Polyangium mundeleinium: one gene and its partner. The protein of the gene in region 1 binds, or shares a complex with, the protein of each later gene. Links are inferred from orthologs where the notes say so. Each region holds a gene or a part of one and is shown on either strand. Other genes may lie near its edges. The genes, in order: carB and carA.

Region 1 (11,372 bases):
TGGCGCGATCGTGCGGGTCGAGGTGCGGGACGATGGGGCCATCCGCCCGACGACGATCGGGACGGTGAAGGCAAAAGGGATCTGCGGGACGGGGCTGCTCGAAGTGCTGGGCGAGCTCGTGCGCGCGGGGATCGTGGCGAAGGATGGAGCGATCGCGTCGGGCGCGGATCGGATTACGCTCGCGCGGGGCGTGGATCTCCTGCAGATGGACATCCGCGAGCTGCAGCTCGCGAAGGGCGCGCTGCGGGCCGCGACGAAGCTGCTCTGCATGACGGCGGGCATCCGGGACAAGGATCTCGCGCGGGTGGCGGTGGCAGGCGCGTTCGGGACGCATCTCCGGCACGACGTGGCGATCCGGCTCGGGATGCTGCCGGAGGTGGATCCGTCAGCGGTCGTCGCGGTGGGCAACGCTTCGCTCGAAGGAGCGACGGTGTTCGCACGAGATTCCGAGGCGGCGCGGGCGAGGCTCGCGGATGTCCGCTCGCGGGTCCGGCACGTGGAGCTCGCCACCCGCGACGATTTCCAGGATGTCTTCGTGGCGAGCCTCGATTTCTGAGCGACCGTTCGCGCACACATCGACGGTGCCGCGTTCCGGTGCTAACTCGCCCGCCCGATGCCGCGCCGTGACGATCTGAGAAAGATCCTGCTGATCGGCTCTGGTCCCATCATCATCGGACAAGCGTGCGAGTTCGACTACTCGGGAACGCAGGGCGCGAAGGCGCTCGCGGCCGAGGGGTACGAGGTCATCCTCGTCAATTCGAACCCGGCGACGATCATGACGGACCCAGAGCTCGCGTACCGAACGTACGTGGAGCCGCTCGACGTACCGACGTTGACGGCGATCCTCGAACACGAGCGGCCCGATGCGATCCTGCCGACGCTTGGTGGTCAAACGGCCTTGAACCTGGCGCTCGCGCTCGACGCGGAAGGGGTGCTCGCGCGGCTCGGGATCGAGCTCATCGGCGCGAGCCCCGCGGCGATCCGCAAGGCCGAGGATCGCGCGCTGTTCAAGGCGGCGATGGAGCGCATCGGGCTCACGTGTCCGCGGTCGGGGCATGTGAAGAGCGTGGAGGAGGCGCGCGCGCTGGCCGAGACGTCGGGGCCTTGGGGCGCGCCGCTCGGGTATCCGGTGATCGTGCGGCCGAGCTTCACGCTCGGGGGCACGGGCGGCGGGATCGCGTTCCGGCCGGAGGAGCTCGATGCGAAGGTGCGCTGGGCGATCGAGCAGTCGCCGACGCACGAGACGCTGATCGAGGAGAGCGTGCTCGGCTGGAAAGAGTTCGAGCTCGAAGTGATCCGCGACAAGGCGGACAACTTCATCGTGATCTGCTCGATCGAGAACATCGATCCGATGGGTGTGCACACGGGCGACTCGATCACGTGCGCGCCCTCGATGACGCTGACCGATCGCGAGTACCAGCGGCTCCGGAACGCGGCGCGCGCGGTGATGACGGAGATCGGGGTGGAGACGGGCGGATCGAACGTCCAGTTCGCGGTGAACCCCGAGGACGGTCGGTTCGTGGTGATCGAGATGAACCCGCGCGTGTCGCGGTCGAGCGCGCTCGCCTCGAAGGCGACGGGGTATCCGATCGCGAAGATCGCGGCGAAGCTCGCGGTGGGCTACCGGCTCGACGAGCTGACGAACGACATCACGGGCACGAGCGCGGCGTTCGAGCCGACGATCGACTACGTGGTCGTGAAGTGGCCGCGCTTCGCCTTCGAAAAATTCCCCGGTGCGGATCGGCGGCTGGGGCCGCAGATGAAGAGCGTCGGCGAGGTGATGTCGATCGGGCGCACGTTCGCCGAGGCGTTGCAGAAGGCGGCGCGCTCGCTGGAGATCGGGCGTGATGGCCTGGAGTCGCTGCTCGGCAAGGTCGACTACCGGCAGCTCGGCAGTGACCCGAACCAAGCGCGCGACATGTTGATGGACGCGCCGCGCGAGCCGTCGGTGCCCGTGGAGATGCCGCCGGCGAGCCACGAGGATCTGGTCGCGGCGCTGGAGAAGATCGTCGGCGTGCCCGTCGCGGATCGCCTCTTCTACGTGGCGGACGCAGTGCGGCTCGGGATCCCGCTGGAGGCGCTGTACGAGGCGACGCGCATCGATCGCTGGTTCCTGTCGCAGATCGATCGGATCGTGCGGTTCGAGCGGACGCTCGCGGAGGTCGCGAAGGAGAAGGGCACGCTCGACGAGGGCACGCTGCGTGATGCGAAGCGGCTCGGCTTCTCGGATCGGGCGATTGCGCGGCTCGTCGGGCGGACGGAGGACGAGGTGCGCGCGCTACGGATGACGCTCGGCGTGCGCGCAGTGTTCGGCCGCGTGGACACGTGCGCGGCGGAGTTCGTGGCGAAGACGCCGTACCTCTACTCGACGTACGAGCGCGAGAGCGAGGCCGCGCCGAGCGGACGTCGCAAGGTGGTCATCCTGGGCGGCGGGCCGAACCGGATCGGGCAGGGGATCGAGTTCGACTACTGCTGCGTGCATGCAGCGTTCGCGCTGCGGGACCTCGGGTTCGAGACCATCATGGTCAACTGCAACCCGGAGACGGTCTCGACTGACTACGACACGTCCGACCGGCTCTACTTCGAGCCGCTGACGTTCGAGGACGTGCTCTCGATCTGCGACGAGGAGCGCAAGGACGGTGAGCTCGTCGGTGTCGTGGTGCAGTACGGCGGGCAGACGCCGCTGAAGCTCTCGGTGCCGCTCGCGCGCGCCGGCATCCCGATCCTCGGCACGCCCGCGGACGCGATCGATCGCGCCGAGGATCGAGGTCGCTTCGACGCGCTGCTCACGAAGCTCGGCCTCAAGCGTCCGCGCGCGGCGGTTGCGTCGAGCGTCGAGGAGGCGATCGGGGCGGCGCGATCGATCGGCTACCCCGTGCTCGTGCGACCTTCGTACGTGCTCGGCGGGCGGGCGATGATGATCTGCCACGAGGAGAAGGAGCTCGAGGCGTACATCCACGCGGCGGTCGAGGCCGCGCGCGAGGCCGGCACGCACACGATCCTCGTGGACGAGTTCTTGGAGGACGCGATCGAGGTGGACGTCGACGCGCTCGGCGACGGTCGCGAGGTCGTGATCGGCGGCGTGATGCAGCACATCGAGGAGGCCGGGATCCACTCGGGCGACTCGTCGTGTGTGTTACCGCCGCATTCGCTGCCGCTCGAGGTGGTGGCGTCGATCGAGCAGACGCGGCAGCTCGCGCTGGAGCTCGGCGTCATCGGCCTCATGAACATACAGTTCGCGGTGAAGGGCGGTGCGATCTTCGTCCTCGAGGTGAACCCGCGTGCGTCGCGCACCGTGCCCTTCGTGTCGAAGGCGACGGGCCGGCCGCTCGCGAAGATCGCGGCGCAGGTGATGGCGGGCAAGACGCTCGCAGAGCTCGGCATCACGGACGGGGTCATGCCGCAACACGTGGCCGTGAAGGAGTCCGTCTTCCCGTTCGCGAAGTTCCCGGGCGTCGATACGCAGCTCGGTCCGGAGATGCGATCGACGGGCGAGGTGATGGGCATCGCGCCGACGTTCGCGCACGCGTTCGGCAAAGCGCTGCGAGCCTCGGGCATGCAGCTCCCGAACACGGGGTGCGCGTTCATCTCGGTGAAGAACGACGACAAACCCGCGGCGTGTGTCATCGCGCGGCGGCTGCGCGCGCTCGGCTTCACGATCCTCGCGACGAGCGGGACGGCGCAGGCGCTCGCCCGCGCGCGTATCCCCGCGACGCCCATCAACAAGGTGAACGAGGGCTCGCCACACGTCGTCGACGCGATGAAGGCAGGCGAGGTCGCGCTCGTCGTGAACACCACGGTTGGCGCGCGGTCGATCCGCGACAGCTACCCGATCCGGCGGAATGCTTTGCTCGCCAACGTTCCGTACTTCACGACGATGGCGGCCGCGATGGCCGCGGTCGACGTCCTGGAGGCGAGCGCGCACGACGCGCGTGCTTCGTACCGGGTCCGCTCGCTCCAGGAGTGGAACCCGTCGTCCTGAGAGGCAACGAGGGCCGCCGGTGTTCGATGCGCCGGCGGCCTACGTGCCGTTCGGATCGTTCGTGTCGTTCTTGTTCGTGTCGTTCGCGCCGCCGTCGTGGGTCTCGTCCGACGATTCGCGGCGCTCGCGCGGCGTCAGCGCGGCCGTGAGGGCCACCGCAAGCGCGCCGACGACGACGCTCCCGTAGAAGAGGATGTCGATGGCGCTGCCCGCGGACGAGCAGTTCGCGCCCGGGCCGAGGCGCACCGCGAGCACGCCTTCGGGCAGCTTCGGCGGCCCCTCCGGCGTGCTCGCGCGCTCGGTCACTTCCCCACCACGATGCGCTGGCCGAAGGCGCGATCGACGGCCTCGCAGAAGGAGCGGAACGCCTCGTACTCGGCCGGCGTGACGCGCGCCTTCTTGAAGGACAGGCCCGTCCGCACGGTGACCTTGCCCGGCGCTTGCTCCACCGTGACGTGGAACGCGCCGAAGGGCGTGTCGAGCTTCTGCGCCGTGGGCGCCGCGCGGACCTTCATGCCCGCGGGCACCTTGATGACCCACTCCTCTTCACGGCTCGTGAGCGCCGTAAGCGTGACGTCGAGCGTGCGCTTCGACGAAGGCGCAAGCTCGGCGACGAGGCGCGGCGTGATGCTGGCGGGCACGCTGAGCGCATCGCCCTCGCGCCGCGCGAAGCTCGTGGCCTTGCCGCGGGCACGGATCTTCACGGCCTGCTCGACGTCGTCGAGATCGCCCGTCTCCACGCCCGCGCGGCCCTTTTCGAGCTCGATCGGACCGAAGTCCGAGGCGAGGTCTTGCGACGCGCGCTCGTGGCGTGTGCCCTCGGCGAGGTACCGCCTGCGCCAGTCGGGCGCGTACGCGCCGGTCACCTGCACGTCCGACACGAGCTGCGCCGCGCCGCCGTCCGCGAGCGTCACCTCGACGTGGCGGCGCGTGAGCGACTGCTCCGGCGGCGGCTGCGGCAGCCGCACGAGCTTGGGTTTGCCCTCGTTGACGAGCAGGCCGATCGCCGCGCGATCCATCACGGGCAGCTCCATCGAGCCCGTGTGCTCGGCCGTGCCGTCGAGGTAGAGGTCCATCGACGGCACGTAGACGATCGCGTGATCGAAGGGCGCGAGGCTCGCGGGCTCGGGGGCGATGTCGCCGCGCATGCGCGTGCGGAGCAGGACGATCGTCGAGTTGATGCCGAGCTCGCGCAGCATCGTGACGATCAAGGTCGCCTTGTCCTTGCAGTCGCCCCAGCCGCGCGCGAGCGTCTGCGCCGCGCGACGCGGCCGGATGCCTTCGATGCCAAACTCGAGCGCGACGTAGCGCGTCTGCGTGGCGAACTTGTAGATGGCCTTCACCTTCGCAGCGTCGTCGGTCAGGCCCTTCGTGAGCTCGCGGGCGCGCTTGCGCACCTCGTCGTCGACGTCGAACTGCTCTCGCGCGAGGCCCCAGTACCACGCGCCCACCGCGTCCCACGTGTCGAACGTGGAGACGTGCACCGTGCCGAGCACCTCGGACCAGGGCGGCATGTTGGGCTCGGGCGCGAGCGCCGGGACGTTTGTCCCCGTGAAGCGGTAGATGCGCTTGTCGCCCTCCTCCTTCACGTCCTCGACGAGCCCGGGGAGACGGTCGGTGCGAATGAAGAAGCGGCGCGCCTTCGGCGTGATGAGGACGTACTCGCTGCTCGCGATGGGGTGGTCGTTCTGGAGGTACTGGATCTCGCCGAAGTAGTCGGACTTCTCGTTGCGCGGCGCGACGTCCTCCACGCGGTAGCGCAGTTCGACGACGTCGCCCGCGTTGAGGCGCGGGAAGAGGACGACGAACGCGCGCTGCGACGTGTACATCGAGATGGCGGGGTTGTCGGCGGCACCCTCGCCGCTCTCGATCGCCTCATCGATCTTGCCGTTCGCGCGGTAGACGCGGGCGGCGCGCAGATCAACGGTCTGGCGGTCGGCCTCGTAAGCGAAGTCGTACTGGCGCGCGGACGCGGCGCTCTCGTCGGTGAGCGGCTGGAAGACGACCTGGTGGAAGCGGCTCGCGAGGCCGTTCGGGTAGACCGTCGTCACCGTGACGTTGCGCATGAAGCGCATCGGGTAGCCCTGCGCGGGCTCCTTCCGCATCGGAAGGAACTTCTCGGGCGCCCACGCGTACGCCTCGTCCGCGCGCGGCGCCTTCGGCTCGATGTGCTCGACGTACTCGCGCACCTCCTTCGCCTGCGGGACGATCGTGAGGATCTGCCGCAAGAGGTCGAGCTGCTTGTCGCGATCCCCTTCCTCTCCGTAGAGGTCGGAGAGCGCGCGTAGCGTCTGCACGTCCTCGGGCGCCATTGCGAGCGCTTGCTGATACGTCGCGAGCGCGCGGTCCTTCTGGCCGAGGGCGCGGTACGTGCGCGCCGCGAGACCTCGCGCCCACGCCGAGCCCGCGTCGACGCCGAGGAAGCGGTTCAGCCATCGCTCCGCGCCTGCGGCATCACGGCGCGCCACGGCGAGCTCTACCTTCTGGCTCAGGAATTCGGCATCGTCGAAGCGCAGTGCGGCGTAGCGCGCCTCGACCTCCTCGGCCTCGGTGTCGCGACCGAGCGAGCGAAGTTGCGCGGCGAGCGCGGAGAGGAGCGAGACGCAACGCGGGTTCTTCTGCACCGCCTTCTCGAGCATGCCGAGCGCGGTGCGCTTGAGGCCCGCCTCGATGGAGAGCTCGACCAGGCCGAGCGTGCCGCCGAGGTTGTCCGGGTCGAGCGCGAGGATGCGCTCGTAGATCGGCACCGCGTCGCGCCAGTTCGCTCCCGTGCGCGCGAGGTGCGCCTCGGAGAGCAGGACGTCGAGCTTCTCCTCGTTCGTCTTCGCGAGCGTGCTCGCGCGTTCGACCCACGCGCGCCGCTGATTTCGATCTTCGGCGAGCTCGCCGGCGAGCAGCAGTCGCGGCACCGTCGGCTCGGCCTCGGCGGCGCGGCGCGCGAGGTCTCGCGCCTTGTGCTCGGCCTTCGGGTCGCCGCCGGTGATCGCGAGGTACCGCGCGTACTGCTCCAGCGCGGCGGGCGCGGGGCTCTTGCCGGACGTGAGCGCTTCGAACGCCTGCACGGGCCCGACGACACCGCGGCCTTGCTCCTTCGGCTCCTTCGTCTTCGCGCGCTCCTTCATCGCGGCGGCGGCCTCGGTGCTCGCTTCGAGGTCTGCGCGCACCTCGACGTCGAGGTCGGGCTTGCCGGTCTCGTCGCCGATGCGCAGCGCGAACTTCGGCGCTTCCTCGTCGCCGCAGACCTTCACCGTGATGCGGCTGAACGTCGGGCGCAGCGTCACGGTGGTCGCGAGCCTGTCAATGTCGAGGTCGCGATAGGCCCCGTCTTCGAGGATCTTCTCGCCGTCGTAGTAGAGCTTGAACGCGCCCGCGGAGCCCATCCACAGCGTCGCCTTGCGCGCCTTCGTGCCGGGGCGCGCGCGGACGAACGTCGTCGCGTAGCCGCAGACCGACTCGCGCGGGCGCAGGATGTCGCCGAAGTCGAACCACCCGTACGACGACATCGTCGGCGGCACGCGCCAGCGCACGGCGCGCTCCTTTCCTTCGTACGCGCGGCCCGCGGGGATGGCCTCGGTGAGCTCGGCCTCGGGCTGGTAGTCGAGCGCGAAGCCCGTCTTGTTGTCGTTGTCGAAGGGGCCGACCGTCATGTATCGGCCGACGAACCCGAGCTTTTCGATGCGCGCGAGCGCGCCTTCGAGGTCGCCGCGGCGTCGCCTGGCGTAGGCGCCGAGCAGCTCCGCGTAGACACGCACGGGCGCGGGGAGCGCCTTGTTCTCCGTCGCCGCGACGATCGCTTCCTCGACGTGCGTCGGATCCGCGCGATCCCACGTTCGCCAGAGATCACGCAGCGCCGTGTAGGCGGCGGGGCCCTTCGCGGAGGCGATCGCGGCGCTCGCTTCGAGCACGTCGGGGTGGATCGTCCCGCCCTCTGCGCTCGCCGGGTGCGTCGGGGCGATCGCGCAGCAGGCGAAAGTCAACGCGAGGGCGAACCGTGCCTTCGCGCGTGTCGCGCGATCCAGGAGAGCACCACGTTTCCGAGCCATCGTCGGGCTATCCCGTGCCATGACCGGCTGGTCAAGGGGAGGACGCGGCCCGCTCCGGCGAGCTTCACGACCGTGCGGACGCGGGTGCGTCGCGCTGTGTGGCAGGCGGCTTTTTTGCGGCTTTTTTGTGAGTTGTCGCGGGAAACGCTTGAGGTGCGTGGGATGGGGTGGTCATCCACATTACCAGCGTTCGCGATCCTCGCGGGGGGCCATGGTGCGGAGGCGCTCCGGGTTTGGCGCTCGTGGAGGGGTCGGGCAGGAATCTGCGCGTTCGTTCCGAAAGGCCACCTTGCTCCGCGACGCCTGCTTCGGATAGAACCATCGCTGCACGCGTCGAATGTGCGCCCGTGCGAAGAGCTCGAGCGGGTGCGCGAGGGTGGCTCTCCCGCGCCGTCATTTCGGGGACGGGGCCCTCCGGCGGATCCGGCGGAACGAAAGCACTCTAGGCAACGAGACGAAGACCCCATCGCGGAAGCGCTGGCGGAGGAACGATGGTCAATCCTCAGATGGTGATGTACGAGGAGGAGTTCAATCAGATCCAGAATGTCGTGGATCGCCTCGTCAAGGACGCCAATGCGAAGGTCGTTTTCATCGTTGACAAGAACGGGCAGCTGATCGCTGCGAGCGGCGACGTGGACAATCTCGACACCACGTCGCTCGCGTCGCTGACGGCCGGCAACATCGCGGCCACCGGCGGGATGGCGAAGCTCCTCAAGGAGAACGAGTTCGCGACTCAGTTCCACGAGGGCGAGAAGGCGAACATCCACATCCAGCTCGTCGGCAACCGCGTCATCCTCGTGGTGATCTTCGACTCCAAGTCCAGCCTGGGCCTCGTGCGTTTGCGCGTCCGCCGGGCGAGCGAGGAGCTGAACAACATCTTCGAGGCGCTCTTGAAGAAGGTCGCGGATCCCGGCGCCGACTCTCCGTTCGCCGAGATCACCGACGAAGACATCGACAACCTCTTCAACGACTAGGAGCGCGCGCGATGAGCTTCATCAACTACATGGCGCGCGAGATCAACTGCAAGATCGTCTATTACGGCCCGGGTTTGTGCGGGAAGACGACGAACTTGCAGTACATCTACGAGCGCACGAACCCCGACGCGAAGGGGAAGATGATCTCGCTGGCGACCGAGACGGATCGCACGCTCTTCTTCGACTTTCTGCCGCTTGCGCTCGGCGAAATTCGCGGCTTCAAGACGCGGTTCCACCTCTACACGGTGCCCGGTCAGGTCTTCTACGACGCGAGCCGCAAGCTCATCTTGAAGGGCGTCGACGGCGTCGTGTTCGTGGCCGACTCGCAGGTCGAGCGCATGGAAGCGAACGAGGAGTCCGTCGAGAACCTCAAGACGAACCTCGACGAGCAGGGCTACAAGCTCGAGAAGATCCCGTACGTCATCCAGTACAACAAGCGCGACCTGCCCGAGGTCGCCACCGTCGAAGAGCTTCGCCAGAAGCTCAACCCGATGAACGTCCCTGATTACGAGGGCGTCGCGCGTACCGGCGTCGGCGTGTTCGACACGCTGAAGGCCGTCGCAAAGCTCGTTCTCACCGAGCTGCGCAAGGGCGGCCCCTAAACCGTCGTCTCACGACCCCACGCACCGCCTCGGTGTCTCGCATGCGCGAGGTGCCGGGGCGGTCGTCTTTCATCCAGTCGACAAAATGCCGAACGGCCGAAGGTCTCTCGTGGAGACGTCTTCGGCCGTTGGCGTTTGGGCTGAGCCCGGGGGGCTTACCCGCGCTGGTAGATCCGGTTGCGGCGACCCTTGTTCTTCGCCTTCAACTTCGCGCGGTGGCGCTTCGACTTGCTGCGGTTGGTCTTCCGAGGACCCTTCGAGAGCATCAGGAACATGAGCCGACTTCCTCGTCTTGCGCGGCGCGATGGACGGCCGCTCCTGTAGGGAGGGCGGGAAGGTAGGCCATGTTCGGTCGAAGTTCAAACGAGATCGCGAAGTTTTCACGCAAGGTCGAGGTCGTCTGCGAAAGATGGCCTTCGCGGTAGACTCGCCATCGATGCCGAGATCGCCCACGCCGTCACGTCCCCGCAGGGCTCTGCCCAGGGCGATCACGCGGGTGCGTCTCGGTGTAGCCGGAGTGGTGGCGCTCGTGACGGCCTCGTGCGGCGCGAGCATCAACGCCGTGTACGAGGGCGATGTGCGCTTCGAGCACTGCATGGCGCTCGACATGGAGAAGCACGTCAAGCCCACGATCCGGAAGGCGTGCTGGGAAGAGTGGACGAAGTTCTACACGTTCGGACAGACGCGTGATCGCGTCGAGTACGCGAAGCTGCGCATGAAGCAGCTCAGCGGCGCGAGCGACTACGAAGAGTCGGACCTCGGCACGGACGAGCCGCGCGTGGCGTCCGCAGTGCCAGAGCCAACGACGGCGCTCGCGCCGCCGCCGATGATGCTCGTGGTGGACGCAGGGACGTCGGGGCCCGCGGCGGACGCATCCACGGATGCAGCGGCGGACGCGTCGTTGGTGCCGCCCGGATCCACCTGCGCGGCGGCATGCGAAGCGACGTGGAACGAGTGCAAGGCGGGCTGCACGACGGCGACGTGCGAGCGCGGATGCACGGGGCAGTACAAGCGCTGCATGCGCAAGTGCTTCTGAGCACGGGCGCAGAAGCAAAAAGACTCGGAATCTTGACGTTTTGCTAGGCGTATGGGTATCGGCAAACGAGATGACGTCGCTGCCCGCATACGAGGACGGGGTGGCTCCCCATGAGGGGGGGCGGGGTGCAATTCGGGTGTTGAAGCCGCGCAGGGCCGCACCCGCGGACGCCGTGAGGCCGACGCGCGCCGAGGTGAACCTCGCGCACTTGCGGCACAACTACCGCGTCCTCGAGAAGATGTTCGGCGACGGCAAGACGACGCCGGCGATCTGGGGCGTGCTCAAGGCCGATGCATACGGGCACGGCTCGGCGGCGGTCGCGCGTACGCTCGAACGCGCCGGGATGCCGGGCTTGTGCGTGGCGCTGCTCGAAGAGGCGATCGAGCTTCGGGACGCGGGGATCCGCGTGCCGATCCTGGTGATGGGCGGCTACTACGGGCCGCGGCGCGAGGGGCTCGAGGAGATCCTCGCGCGGGATCTCGTGCCGGTCGTCTACGACGCCGGGCAGATCGAGCGCATCGCGACGCTCGCGCGGTACGAGAGCGAAGGTCGGCCCGTGCGCGTGCACCTGAAGGTGGACACGGGCATGGGGCGGCTCGGCGTGACGATGTCGGAGCTCGACGACGTGCTCGACGCGTTCGAGGGTCGGCCGGAGGTGCAGCTCGATGGGCTGATGACGCATCTCGCGTGCGCGGATGGCGACGATCTCGGTCCGACGATGGAGCAGCTCGCGCG
Region 2 (10,457 bases), 1.9 Mb from region 1 along the record:
CCGAGTTCGTCGCGGTGCAGCGCAAGTACGACGAGCGCGTCGTCGACGGGCGGGTCGTGACGGACGCGGCGATCGTCATCGCGCGGGGCGACCGCGTGCAGTTCATCACGCCCCGAGATCTCATCGAGGTCGAGGACGAGAACGACGTGCGTGCGCGGCCTCGCCTGGAGCAAGCCCTCACCGCGGCGATCCGCGCCGTCGTATCCACGGATCGGCCGAAGATCTGCTTCACGACGGGGCACGACGAGAAGTCGATCGAGACGGGCGGCAGCGGCCTCGCGCCGCTGCGCGAGCGGCTCGAAAAAAACGGCCACGAGGTCGCGACCGTCGACGCCCGCGAGAAGGCCGACGACAAAGACAAGGCGCGCACGCCCTACGCCGGTTGTCGTGTCGTCGTGGTCGCCGGGCCGGGCCAGCGTTTCTCCGAGGCGGACACGAAGAAGCTCGAAGGGTTCATCGAGCAAGGCGGGAACGTCCTCGTCGCCGTTGGGCCCGTGCCGGACGAGGGGGATCAGAAGTACCTCGATCTCGGCCTCGATCCCTTGCTCGATCGCTTCGGGATCGCGCTCTCGCGGGACTTCGTGTTCGAGACCGATCCACGCCTGCGCGCCGTGCGCGGCTACGGCGAGACGTTCCTGCCGATCGCCAAGCCGCATCCGATCACCGAGGGCCTGATTCGCGCGGAACAGCAGGGCCTCGGCGCCGTCATGACCGTGGCGAGCTCGCTCCAGAAGACGGGCAAGGGCGCCGCGGCGGTATCGCCGCTCCTGGAGACGAGCGACAACGCCTTCGGCATGATCGACTTCTTCACGTGGGCGAAAAACCCCTCGGATCCTGCGCCGAACGACGCGGATCACAAGGGCCCGCTCACGGTCTCGTTCGCCGCGGAGATGCCCAAACGTCCAGGCGCCGAGCGCGGCGCGCGGCTCGTGGCCATCGGCTCCGCGAGCCCGATGATGGGCGAGAACTGGCAGAGCGACGAACTGCGCGGCACGGCAATCTTCGTCGAGAGCGCGATCGCCTGGCTCGCCTCGGCCCCTACGCCCCTCGACATCCCGAACAAGCCCGCCTTCACCGCGGGCCTGCGCATGAGCGAGGACTCGCTCGCCTCGGTCTTCCGCTACGTCGTGGTGTTCATCCCGCTCGCGTCCGTGCTGACCGGCCTCGCCGTGCACCTCCGAAGGCGCGCGACGGAGCGGCGCGGGACGCGCAAGGAGAAGGAGCGAGCGCCCGAATGAGCTTCGCGAAGATCGCGAAGAAGCACGCGACCACGCTCGTCCTCTGCGCCCTCGCGATCGGCGCGGGCGCCTATGTGTTCGTCGTGGATCGCGGCTCGGTCACGACCGAGGAGGCCGCGCAACGAAAGAAAAACGTGGTCCTCGCGTGGAGGCCCGACGAGATCACCGAGGTCGTGATCGAGCAGGGCGCATCCTCCGCGAAGCTCACGCGCACGCCGCCCGACGCGCTCGGACAACGCTTCTGGGAGGTCACGATCGGGGGCGAACGTTTTCCCGCGGAGGCGCAGCTCGTCGATCAGCTCCTCGGCACGCTGGAGTTCGCCACGCACGAGCGGGTGCTCGCGCCGGACAGCGTGAATCGCGCGGCGAGCGGCCTCGACGCGCCACGCGCCCGCATCGTCGTGACCACGCCGGGGCGTACCACGGCACTCGCGATCGGAGGCCCCGCACAGGCCCCGGCCGGCGCCGCGATCGTCGAGGTCCACGAGGGCGATCGCGCCTCGTTCCAGGTGATCACGAAGGAGCTCGTCACGGCCCTCGCGATCGATCCGAGCTCGCTCCGATCCCGCGATCTCCTCCCCTACCCCACGGCCGACGTCACGCGCTTCCAGATCGAAGGCCCGAGCGGCCTGTTCGCGCTCGCGCGCCCCACGAACGGCGGCGACGCGCTCCTGCTCGACGTCCCCGCGAAGGATGCAGGTCGCCGCGCCGCCCGCGCTGCCACGGACGAGTTCGAAGGCACGCTCTCCCGCATGCGGGCCGAGGCCTTCCTCCCGGACGACGCCGCGCGCCGCGCGTCCACGCCCATCGCGACGCTCACGCTGACCCCCAAGGACACCACGAAGCCCAAGGGGACCCTCGTCCTCGGCGGAGCCTGTCCCGACAAGCCGGACCTCGTCGTCGCGCTGCAGACGGCCCCCGCGCGCGCCGCGGCCTGCGTATCGAAGAGCTTCCTCGACGCGCTCTCCAAGCCCGAGAGCACGTTCGTGGATCGCAACGCGTTCTTCGCGACGCTCGACGAGATCCACGAGGTCACGCTCACCGCCGGCGATCGCAGCATCGAGCTCGCGCGCAAGGGCACGGGCTTTCACGAGCGCGCCCCCGAGGATCGCGACATCGAGGGCGACACCGGCCGCCTCTTCCTCGAATCCCTCCTCGCCCTCCGCGCGAAGGATTTTCGTGCGCTCGATGATCGCGCCTCGCTTGGCCTCGATCCGCCGCAGGGCAAGGTCCGTCTCGTCTCGGTCCTGCCCTCGCGAAACCCTGACGGCGGCGACGACGATCGGATCGAAGAGCTGCTGGTCGGCAAACCCCAGGGCGACATCGTCCCCGTCCTGCGCGTCTCCGACAGCGCCATCCTCGCGATCCCCGCCGATCGAGCGCGCGTGCTCTTCCCGAGCAAGATCACCCTGCGCAACCCCACCGTGATCGACGCCCCGGAGACGAGCCTGCGCGCGATGCGCATCACCGAGGGCGATCGCGTGCAGCAGCTCGAACGCACGGCCGAGGGAAGCTTTGCGCTCAAAGAACCTCGCGACAAGAACCTCGCGGCCGATCTCGGCTTCGGGACGGAGCTCGCCTCGTCGCTGCTCCCCTTGCGCGTCGAGCGCTTCGTCGCCGAGCGTGACGACGGCTCCTTCGGCCTCGCGAACCCGCGCATCGTCATCGAGCTCGATCTCGCCGCAGCCAACGACGCGGGCGCGCACACCGTGCGCCTGCTCCTCGGCGCCCCCACGACGGGCGGCTCCTTCGCGCGCCTCGACGGCGATGACGCTGTCTTCGTGATCGACCCGAAGATCGAAGCCGCAGCCGGAAAATGGCTGCTCGACCGATCGATCTTCACCCTCGACGTGGCCGAGATCCAGAAGGTCACCCTCACCCCTTCGGATCGGCGCAAGCCGCCCCTCGTCCTCGATCGCGTGGGAGACGCGCTGCGCATCCACGGCGACGAGGCCGCGACCGCAAAAGCCGCGGCGATCCGCGACGCCCTCGCCGACCTCGTCCCCGAAGGCGCCGTCCGCGTCGGGCCACCTCGCAAAGAAGAGGGCCTCGATCCGCCCGCCGTCGTGATCAAGATCGAGCGCCGCGGCCTCGATCCGGATGCGCCGCCCGCCGTCGATCCCCAGCGCACGCTGCGGATCTCCCTCGGCGCCGGCGACGCGTTCCGTGGGACGAACGTCACCTACGCTCGCCGTGACGGGGTCGACGCGACCTACGCCATCGCGCAAGCCAAGACGCGCGTCTTCCTCGACGCCGCCCGCTGAGGACTCCGACGACGGCGCGATCTTCCGAAGAAGACGGAAATCCTTCGAAGTGCGTCGCAGCCGATGGAGATAGTCCGGAGCACTGTTCGGACGCCCGACCCCGCCGCGCCTCGCGAGAAAACGCGGCCTTCCTGCGCGAGCCTGGATCCCCGCGAACAAGAAAGCGCAAGGGTGGACCCCTGCGGAGAAAAGAAGGTAGACTCCGTCAGCCCATGTCCACCGACCCGCGATCCAACCTGGCCGGCCTCGCCGCGCTTCAGGCTGAAACCCTCGGAAGCCCCGACGTCTGCGTCGCCGTCCTCGATGGCCCGGTCGATCTCGCGCACCCGGCCTTCCGCGACGCGAACGTCACGGCCCTCGAGATGCCGGTGTCCAGCGACGAGGCGGCCGACCGCACGCACGGCACCCACGTCACGAGCCTCGTGTTCGGTCAGCTTGGCGGCCCCGCGCCGGGGATCGCTCCGAAGGCGAAGGGCATCGTCGTGCCCGTGCACAACTTCCGCCCCGAGACAACCGCGCCCGCCGGCAACCCGCCCGATCTCGCGCGCGGCATCCGCGACGCGATCGCCGCCGGCGCCCACGTCATCACGATGCACGGCGGCGCCCTCTCGCCGGACGCGGGCATGCTCGACGCGCTCGCGAAGGCGCTCGCCCGCGCTGCCGAGCGCAACGTGCTCGTCGTCGTGGCCGCCGAGGGCGACGGCAATGAGCACTTCCACGTGCCCACGGCCGCCTCCACGGTGCTCGCCGTCGCGGCCGAGGACGCCGAGGGCAAGCTGCTCGACTTCGGCATGTGGGGACCGACCTACCGCGACAGCGGCATCGTCGCGCCGGGCGAAGGCCTCATTGGTGCGGCTCCCGGCGGGGGAACCGTCGCGCAGAGCGGCGCGACCTTCGCCGCGGCCATGGTCGCGGGCATCGCAGCGCTGCTCCTGAGCGTCCAGCTCTCCCGCGGAAAGCAGCCCGATGCGCGCGCTGTCCGCTCCGCCCTGCTCCAGAGCGCAATGCCCCTCACGATGGCGCAGAGCGAGCGCGGCAAGGGCGTCCTCCGCGGCCGCCTCGACGTCGGCTCCGCCCTCAAGCTCATTTGACCTCCAAGGAATCGGCGCGCCGGCAAGGTTCGTCCCTCGCCGCGCTCTCCGATCTCCTCGCCAGACGAGCCGGCGCCGCCTTTGCCCGCGAGCGATGCGATCGCGCAAGCCCCGTGGGCAGGCTCGCCGCTTTGCGAGCCCCCTCCGCACAAAAATGCTAGAGGGCGGGCGATGCTCGGTCCCCAGAGAAAGGACGACCTGCTCGTCATCGCCTCCGTACGCGCGGTCGATCCAAGCGCGAACCTCGACGCGATCGTGGACGTCGTCATCGAGGGTGGAACCATCACGCGCATCGGCGCAGGCGCCGCGACGCCGGAGATCCTCGCCTCCGATCGAGCGCGCGTGCTCCGCGGCGAAGGGCTCCTGCTCGTCCCGGCCTTCGTGGATCTGCACGCCCACCTGCGCGAGCCGGGCCAGGAGTACAAGGAAGACATCGCGTCCGGCCTCGCTGCTGCGGCCGCGGGCGGCTTCGCGCACGTCTGCGTCATGCCGAACACGCGCCCCGTCAACGACACGCGCAGCATCACGGAGGCCATGATCGCGAGGGCGCGCTCGATCGAGGGCCCCGCGCTGCACCCGATCGGCGCGATCACCCTCGGCCAGAAGGGCGCCGAGCTCGTCGAGATGGCCGACCTCAAAGACGCGGGCGCCGTCGCCGTCTCCGACGACGGCCGCTGCGTCACGTCGAGCGCCGTCATGCGCCGCGCCCTCGAGTACGCCGCGAACTTCGACCTCCCCGTCATCCAGCACGCCGAGGATCACGCCCTCACCGAGGGCTCGCTCATGCACGAGGGCGCCATCTCCACGCGGCTCGGCCTGCGCGGCTGGCCCCGCGTCGCCGAGGACATCATCGTCGCCCGAGACGTGCTTCTCGCCGAGGTGACGGGCGCCAAGTACCACGTCGCCCACGTCTCCTCCCGCGGCGCCGTCCGCATCCTCCGCGAGGCCAAGGCCCGCGGCATCCGCGTCACCGCCGAGGTCACGCCGCACCACCTCACGCTCACGGACGCCTCGGTGATCGGCTACGACACGGCCTGCAAGGTGAACCCCCCGCTGCGCGAGCCCGAGGACGTCGCCGCGCTCTGCGAGGCCCTCGCCGACGGCACGATCGACTGCGTGGCCACCGACCACGCGCCGCACTCCTCGCTGGAGAAGGACTGTGAGTTCGCCGAGGCCTCGCCCGGCATGATCGGCCTCGAGCTCGTGGTGCCGCTGCTGCTCGCCCGCGTGCGCGAGGGCGCTCTCCCGCTCGCGCGCTTGATCGACGCGCTCACCGCCGCGCCGGCACGCATCGTGGGCATCGCCGCGCCGACGCTGCGCGCGGGCGCCCTCGCCGAGCTTTGCCTCGTGAACCCCGACAAGCGCTGGACCGTGGATCCGGCGCGCCTCCGGTCGAAGAGCAAGAACACTCCTTTCCTCGGCAAAGCCGTCACGGGCTCGGTCGAGCTCACCATGGCTGCGGGCCGCGTCGTGCATGACACGCTGGCCCAGGGAGAAGCACGATGAGCGGCGAGCGCGCGTATCTCTGCCTCGCAGATGGCACCACGTTCGAGGGCGTCGCCTGGGGCGCGCCCGGCATCGCCACGGGCGAGGTCGTCTTCACGACGGGCATGACCGGCTACCAAGAGGTCCTCACGGATCCCTCGTATTGCGGGCAGATCGTCACGATGACGGCCCCGCAGATTGGCAACACGGGCATCAACCGCGAGGACGACGAGAGCACCACCAGCGCGCCGCACGTCGCGGGCTTCCTCGTGCGTGACCTCTCCCCCGTCGCCGCGAACTTCCGCGCGAACGAGACGCTCGACGCCTACCTCGCGCGGCACGGCATCGTGGCCCTCACAGGCATCGACACGCGCCTGCTCACGCGCACGATCCGCGATCGTGGATCGCAAAACGGCGCGATCGGCAAGGCCTCACCGGAAGAGCTCATCCGCCGTGCCCGCGAGGCCCCCTCGATGGAAGGCCTCGACCTCGCGCAGCGCGTCACGCCCAAGGAGCCCTACGTCTGGACCGAGGGCTCGGGCGCCTTCGGCACCAAGATCCCCGGCGCGCACGGCGCGAACAAGCACGTCGTCTGCATGGACCTCGGCATCAAGCGCAACATCCTGCGCTCGCTCGTCGATGTCGGATGCCGCGTCACCGTCGTGCCTGCGAAGACAAGCGCCGCCGAGATCCTCGACCTCGCGCCCGACGGCATCTTCGTCTCGAACGGCCCCGGTGATCCGGCGGCCGTCTCCTACGCGATCGACACCGTGCGCGGGCTCGTCGGGAAAAAGCCGCTCTTCGGGATCTGCCTCGGCCACCAGATCCTCGCGCTCGCCATGGGTGGCCGCACGTACAAGCTCAAGTTCGGCCACCGCGGCATCAACCAGCCGGTCAAGGACCTCGACACCGGCCGCATCGAAATCACCACGCAGAACCACGGCTTTGCGGTTGATCTTGCCTCCCTCGAAGGCAAGGCGCGCACGACGCACGTGCACCTCAACGACGGCACGAGCGAGGGCCTCGACCTCCCCGGCCTCTCCGCCTTCTCGGTCCAGTACCACCCCGAGGCCGCCGCCGGCCCCCATGACGCGCTCTACCTCTTCCAGCGCTTCGTCAGCCGCATGGAGGAAGCCACCCGCTCCGCCTGAGCCTCGCGCCCTTCGACTCCGAGCCGCAGAGAGCGTTGGGCTTTCGGGGCGGGAGGAGGGAGGGCACTAGCACCCCGGGCCCGTCGGAAAAACATCGGGCCCCCGACGCTCTCTGCGGCTCTGTCGTGTCAAGCTCCGACCCCTCAGGATTGTTCCCCATGTCCGGCAAGAAGATTCATTTCGTCTCCCTCGGCTGCCCCAAAAACCGCGTCGACTCCGAGGTCATGCTCGGCGTCGCGCGGCGCGCCGGCTACGACCACGTCCCCGCCCCCGAGGACGCCGAGGTGATCGTCGTGAACACCTGCGGCTTCATCGGCGAGGCCAAGAAGGAGTCGATCGACGCGATCTTCGAGATGGCGAAGCTCAAGGACGAGGGGCACCTGCAGAAGCTCGTCGTCGCCGGCTGCCTCTCGCAGCGCCACCCCACCGAGATCGCCGACGAGATGCCCGAGGTCGATCACATCCTCGGATCGAGCGACATGCTCAAGCTCGAGCAGGTCCTCACGGGCAAGGCCGATCGCATGCTCGTCGGCAACCCCGCCGACTGGGTCGTCCGCGCCTCGGATCCGCGCACGATCTCCACGCCCGGCGGCAGCGCTTACGTGAAGATCGCCGAGGGCTGCAACCGCACCTGCTCCTTCTGCGTCATCCCGCAGCTCCGCGGCGGCCAGCGCTCGCGCCCTGTCGCGGACGTCGTCGCCGAGGTCGAGCAGCTCGTCGCTGCGGGCGTGCGCGAGGTGAACCTCGTCTCGCAAGACACCATCGCCTACGGCCGCGACCTACCTACCGACGCGCGCTCCACGCTCGCCGAGCTCGTGCGCCGCGTCGCGGACGTCCCGGGCCTGCACTGGGCGCGCCTCTTCTACCTCTACCCCGAGACGATCACCGACGAGCTCGTCGAGCTCATCGCGCAGCACCCGCGCGTCGTCCCCTACATCGACATGCCGCTCCAGCACGCGGCCGACGGCATGCTCCGCCGCATGCGCCGCGGCCACGGCGGCGAGCGCCTCCGCAAGCTCGTCACGCGCCTGCGCAACGACATCCCCGACCTCACCTTCCGCACCGCCTTCATCGTCGGCCACCCCGGCGAGACCGACGAGGAGTTCAAGGACCTCGTCGACTTCGTCACGTGGGCCGAGTTCGATCGGGTCGGCGTCTTCCGCTACTCCGACGAAGACTCGTCGCGCAGCGCCGAGATGCCCGACAAGGTGCCGGCGCGCGTCGCTTCGAACCGCTACCGCAAGCTCATGTCGCTCCAGCGGCGCATCGCCCACAAGAAGAACAGCGCGCTCATCGGCCGCGAGCTCGAGGTCCTCGTCGAGGGCACGAGCGACGAGCACGAGTTCGTCCAGATGGGCCGCCATCGTGGCCAGGCGCCCGACATCGACGGCCAGGTCTACCTCTCGGGCGGCGAGGCGCGTCCCGGCGAGATCCGCCGCGTGCGCATCACGCAGGCGAGCGATTACGACCTCGTCGGCGAGCTGCTCGACGAAGGCGCCGAGGACCACGCGCCCACCCTCACCGTCGACCTGCCGAAGAAGCGCATCAGCCTGCGCGTCCTGCAAACCGACGGGCGCACGATGGCAACGTAGTTGTCGCGGCCATCCACGACGCCGTACGCCTCGAACCGTTTTTCCTGGAGATCCCTCGATGATGCGCGGGGCACGTGTCGTGCACGGGGCGGCCGCGTGATGGGTCGCCGCTCCTTGCTCCGGTTCCTCGCTGCCGCCTTCCTCGCGGCGCTCCCGGGTTGCCTGAGCCCGACCCTCCCCCTCCCTCCGCCCGAGCCGCCCGACGCGATCTCGCCCCAGGCCGCTACGCCCGGCCTCTGGACCATCTCCGGCCCGTGCCTCGAAGGCGCGATCGTCATCGTCTTCAACGAGCGCACGGGGATGGGCGCCGTCGTCGAGGATCGCGACCGTGACGGCCGGTACGAGGTCGCGATCGAGGCCGAACTCTGCGACCTCGCCTGGGTCGCGCAGGACCTCGGCGAGGACGAGAGCGCGCGCACGACCTTCGTCATCCAGGACCGCACGCCGTCCGGCCCGGCCGATCCGTCCGCCTGCAAGTGACGGCACCCTGACCGTGGCGCGGCGCGTCTGCTCACGACGCGCTGCGGCCGAAGGCTGCGCCACGCGGTCCTCGGCGGACAACACCTGCGAGAACCTGCACGCCCGCGCGAGCTGCGTGATAATTTCAGCAGGATGGCCTCCATGCCGCTCAGTGTTCCGCCGACCCCGACGAAGATCCTCGTCATCGATGACGAACCTGCGCTCCGGCAGGTCCTCGAGATCGCCTTTCGGCGGCAGGGGATCGAGGTCGTGGCCGCGCCGGGCGTGCGGGCCGCGATGGAGGCCTTGCAGCAGAACCCGCAGCCCTTCCCGCTCGTGATCACGGACCTCGTCATGCCGGATGGATCGGGCATCGAGGTCCTCACGGCGGCGAAGCAGCGGTCGGCGGCGACGGAGGTCATCGTGATGACCGCGCATTCGAGCGTGGAGAACGCGCTCGATGCGATGAAGAAGGGCGCGTATGACTTCGTGGGCAAGCCCTTCTCGCCGGCCGAGGTCATCGCGCTTGCGCTGAAGGCCCTCGAGAAGAGCAGCATCCTCCTCGAGAACCAGCGCCTCCGCGCGCAGATCTCGCGCCTCGAGCCCGCGGAGAACGACATCTTCGCGAGCCCTGCGATGGGGCGCATCGCCGAGATCGTCGGCAAGATCGCGCCCACGCGCACCACGGTGCTCATCACGGGCGAGAGCGGCACGGGCAAGGAGCGCGTCGCGCGGGCGCTGCATGAGCGCAGCGATCGTGCGGGAAAGCCTTTCCTCGTGGTCAATTGCGGCGCCTTGCCCGAGGCGCTCATGGAAAGCGAGCTCTTCGGCCACGAGAAAGGCGCGTTCACGGGCGCGGGGACGCGCGCGCTCGGCCTCTTCCGCGAGGCGGACGGCGGCACGGTCCTGCTCGACGAGGTCGGCGAGCTGCCCGCCTCGCTCCAGGTGAAACTCCTCCGCGTCCTCCAGGAGCGCAAGGTACGGCCTGTCGGCGCGGCGGCCGAGATCCCGGTCGACGTGCGTGTCCTCGCCGCGACGAACCGCGACGTCGAGTCCGACGTCCGCGAGAACAAATTCCGGCAGGACCTTTATTATCGCCTCAACGTCATTCGAATCGAGCTGCCGCCTTTGCGGGATCGCCCGGGTGACGTGGCGCGGCTCGCCGAGCGATTCGTGC

What was found.
Region 2: the proteins of carB (region 1) and carA are in contact, whole or in part, in a solved structure (PDB 1KEE), measured with the Escherichia coli proteins. The link is inferred for Polyangium mundeleinium from one-to-one orthologs.

Annotation. Positions count from the first base shown.
Region 1 is NZ_JAQNDO010000001.1:11,323,626-11,334,997, reverse strand. Bases 268-4,182 are described here. They hold carB (carbamoyl-phosphate synthase large subunit), read left to right. Parts: upstream 268-613; coding sequence 614-3,982; downstream 3,983-4,182. Other genes in these bases: POL67_RS44665 (hypothetical protein), read right to left, coding at 4,022-4,182; POL67_RS44675 (ASKHA domain-containing protein), read left to right, coding at 268-556. Outside these bases: more of POL67_RS44675, read left to right, coding at 1-267; more of POL67_RS44665, read right to left, coding at 4,183-4,288; POL67_RS44660 (DUF3857 domain-containing protein), read right to left, coding at 4,285-8,025; POL67_RS44655 (roadblock/LC7 domain-containing protein), read left to right, coding at 8,517-8,999; POL67_RS44650 (GTP-binding protein), read left to right, coding at 9,011-9,601; POL67_RS44645 (hypothetical protein), read left to right, coding at 10,131-10,637; alr (alanine racemase), read left to right, coding at 10,810-11,372. UniProt on the Escherichia coli protein: Large subunit of the glutamine-dependent carbamoyl phosphate synthetase (CPSase).
Region 2 is NZ_JAQNDO010000001.1:9,441,834-9,452,290, forward strand. What follows is about bases 5,163-8,162. They hold carA (glutamine-hydrolyzing carbamoyl-phosphate synthase small subunit), read left to right. Parts: upstream 5,163-6,095; coding sequence 6,096-7,229; downstream 7,230-8,162. Other genes in these bases: POL67_RS37365 (dihydroorotase), read left to right, coding at 5,163-6,099; rimO (30S ribosomal protein S12 methylthiotransferase RimO), read left to right, coding at 7,388-8,162. Also shown: POL67_RS37350 (GldG family protein), read left to right, coding at 1-1,238; POL67_RS37355 (DUF4340 domain-containing protein), read left to right, coding at 1,235-3,502; POL67_RS37360 (S8 family serine peptidase), read left to right, coding at 3,715-4,593; more of POL67_RS37365, read left to right, coding at 4,765-5,162; more of rimO, read left to right, coding at 8,163-8,821; POL67_RS37380 (hypothetical protein), read left to right, coding at 8,921-9,301; POL67_RS37385 (sigma-54-dependent transcriptional regulator), read left to right, coding at 9,443-10,457. UniProt on the Escherichia coli protein: Small subunit of the glutamine-dependent carbamoyl phosphate synthetase (CPSase).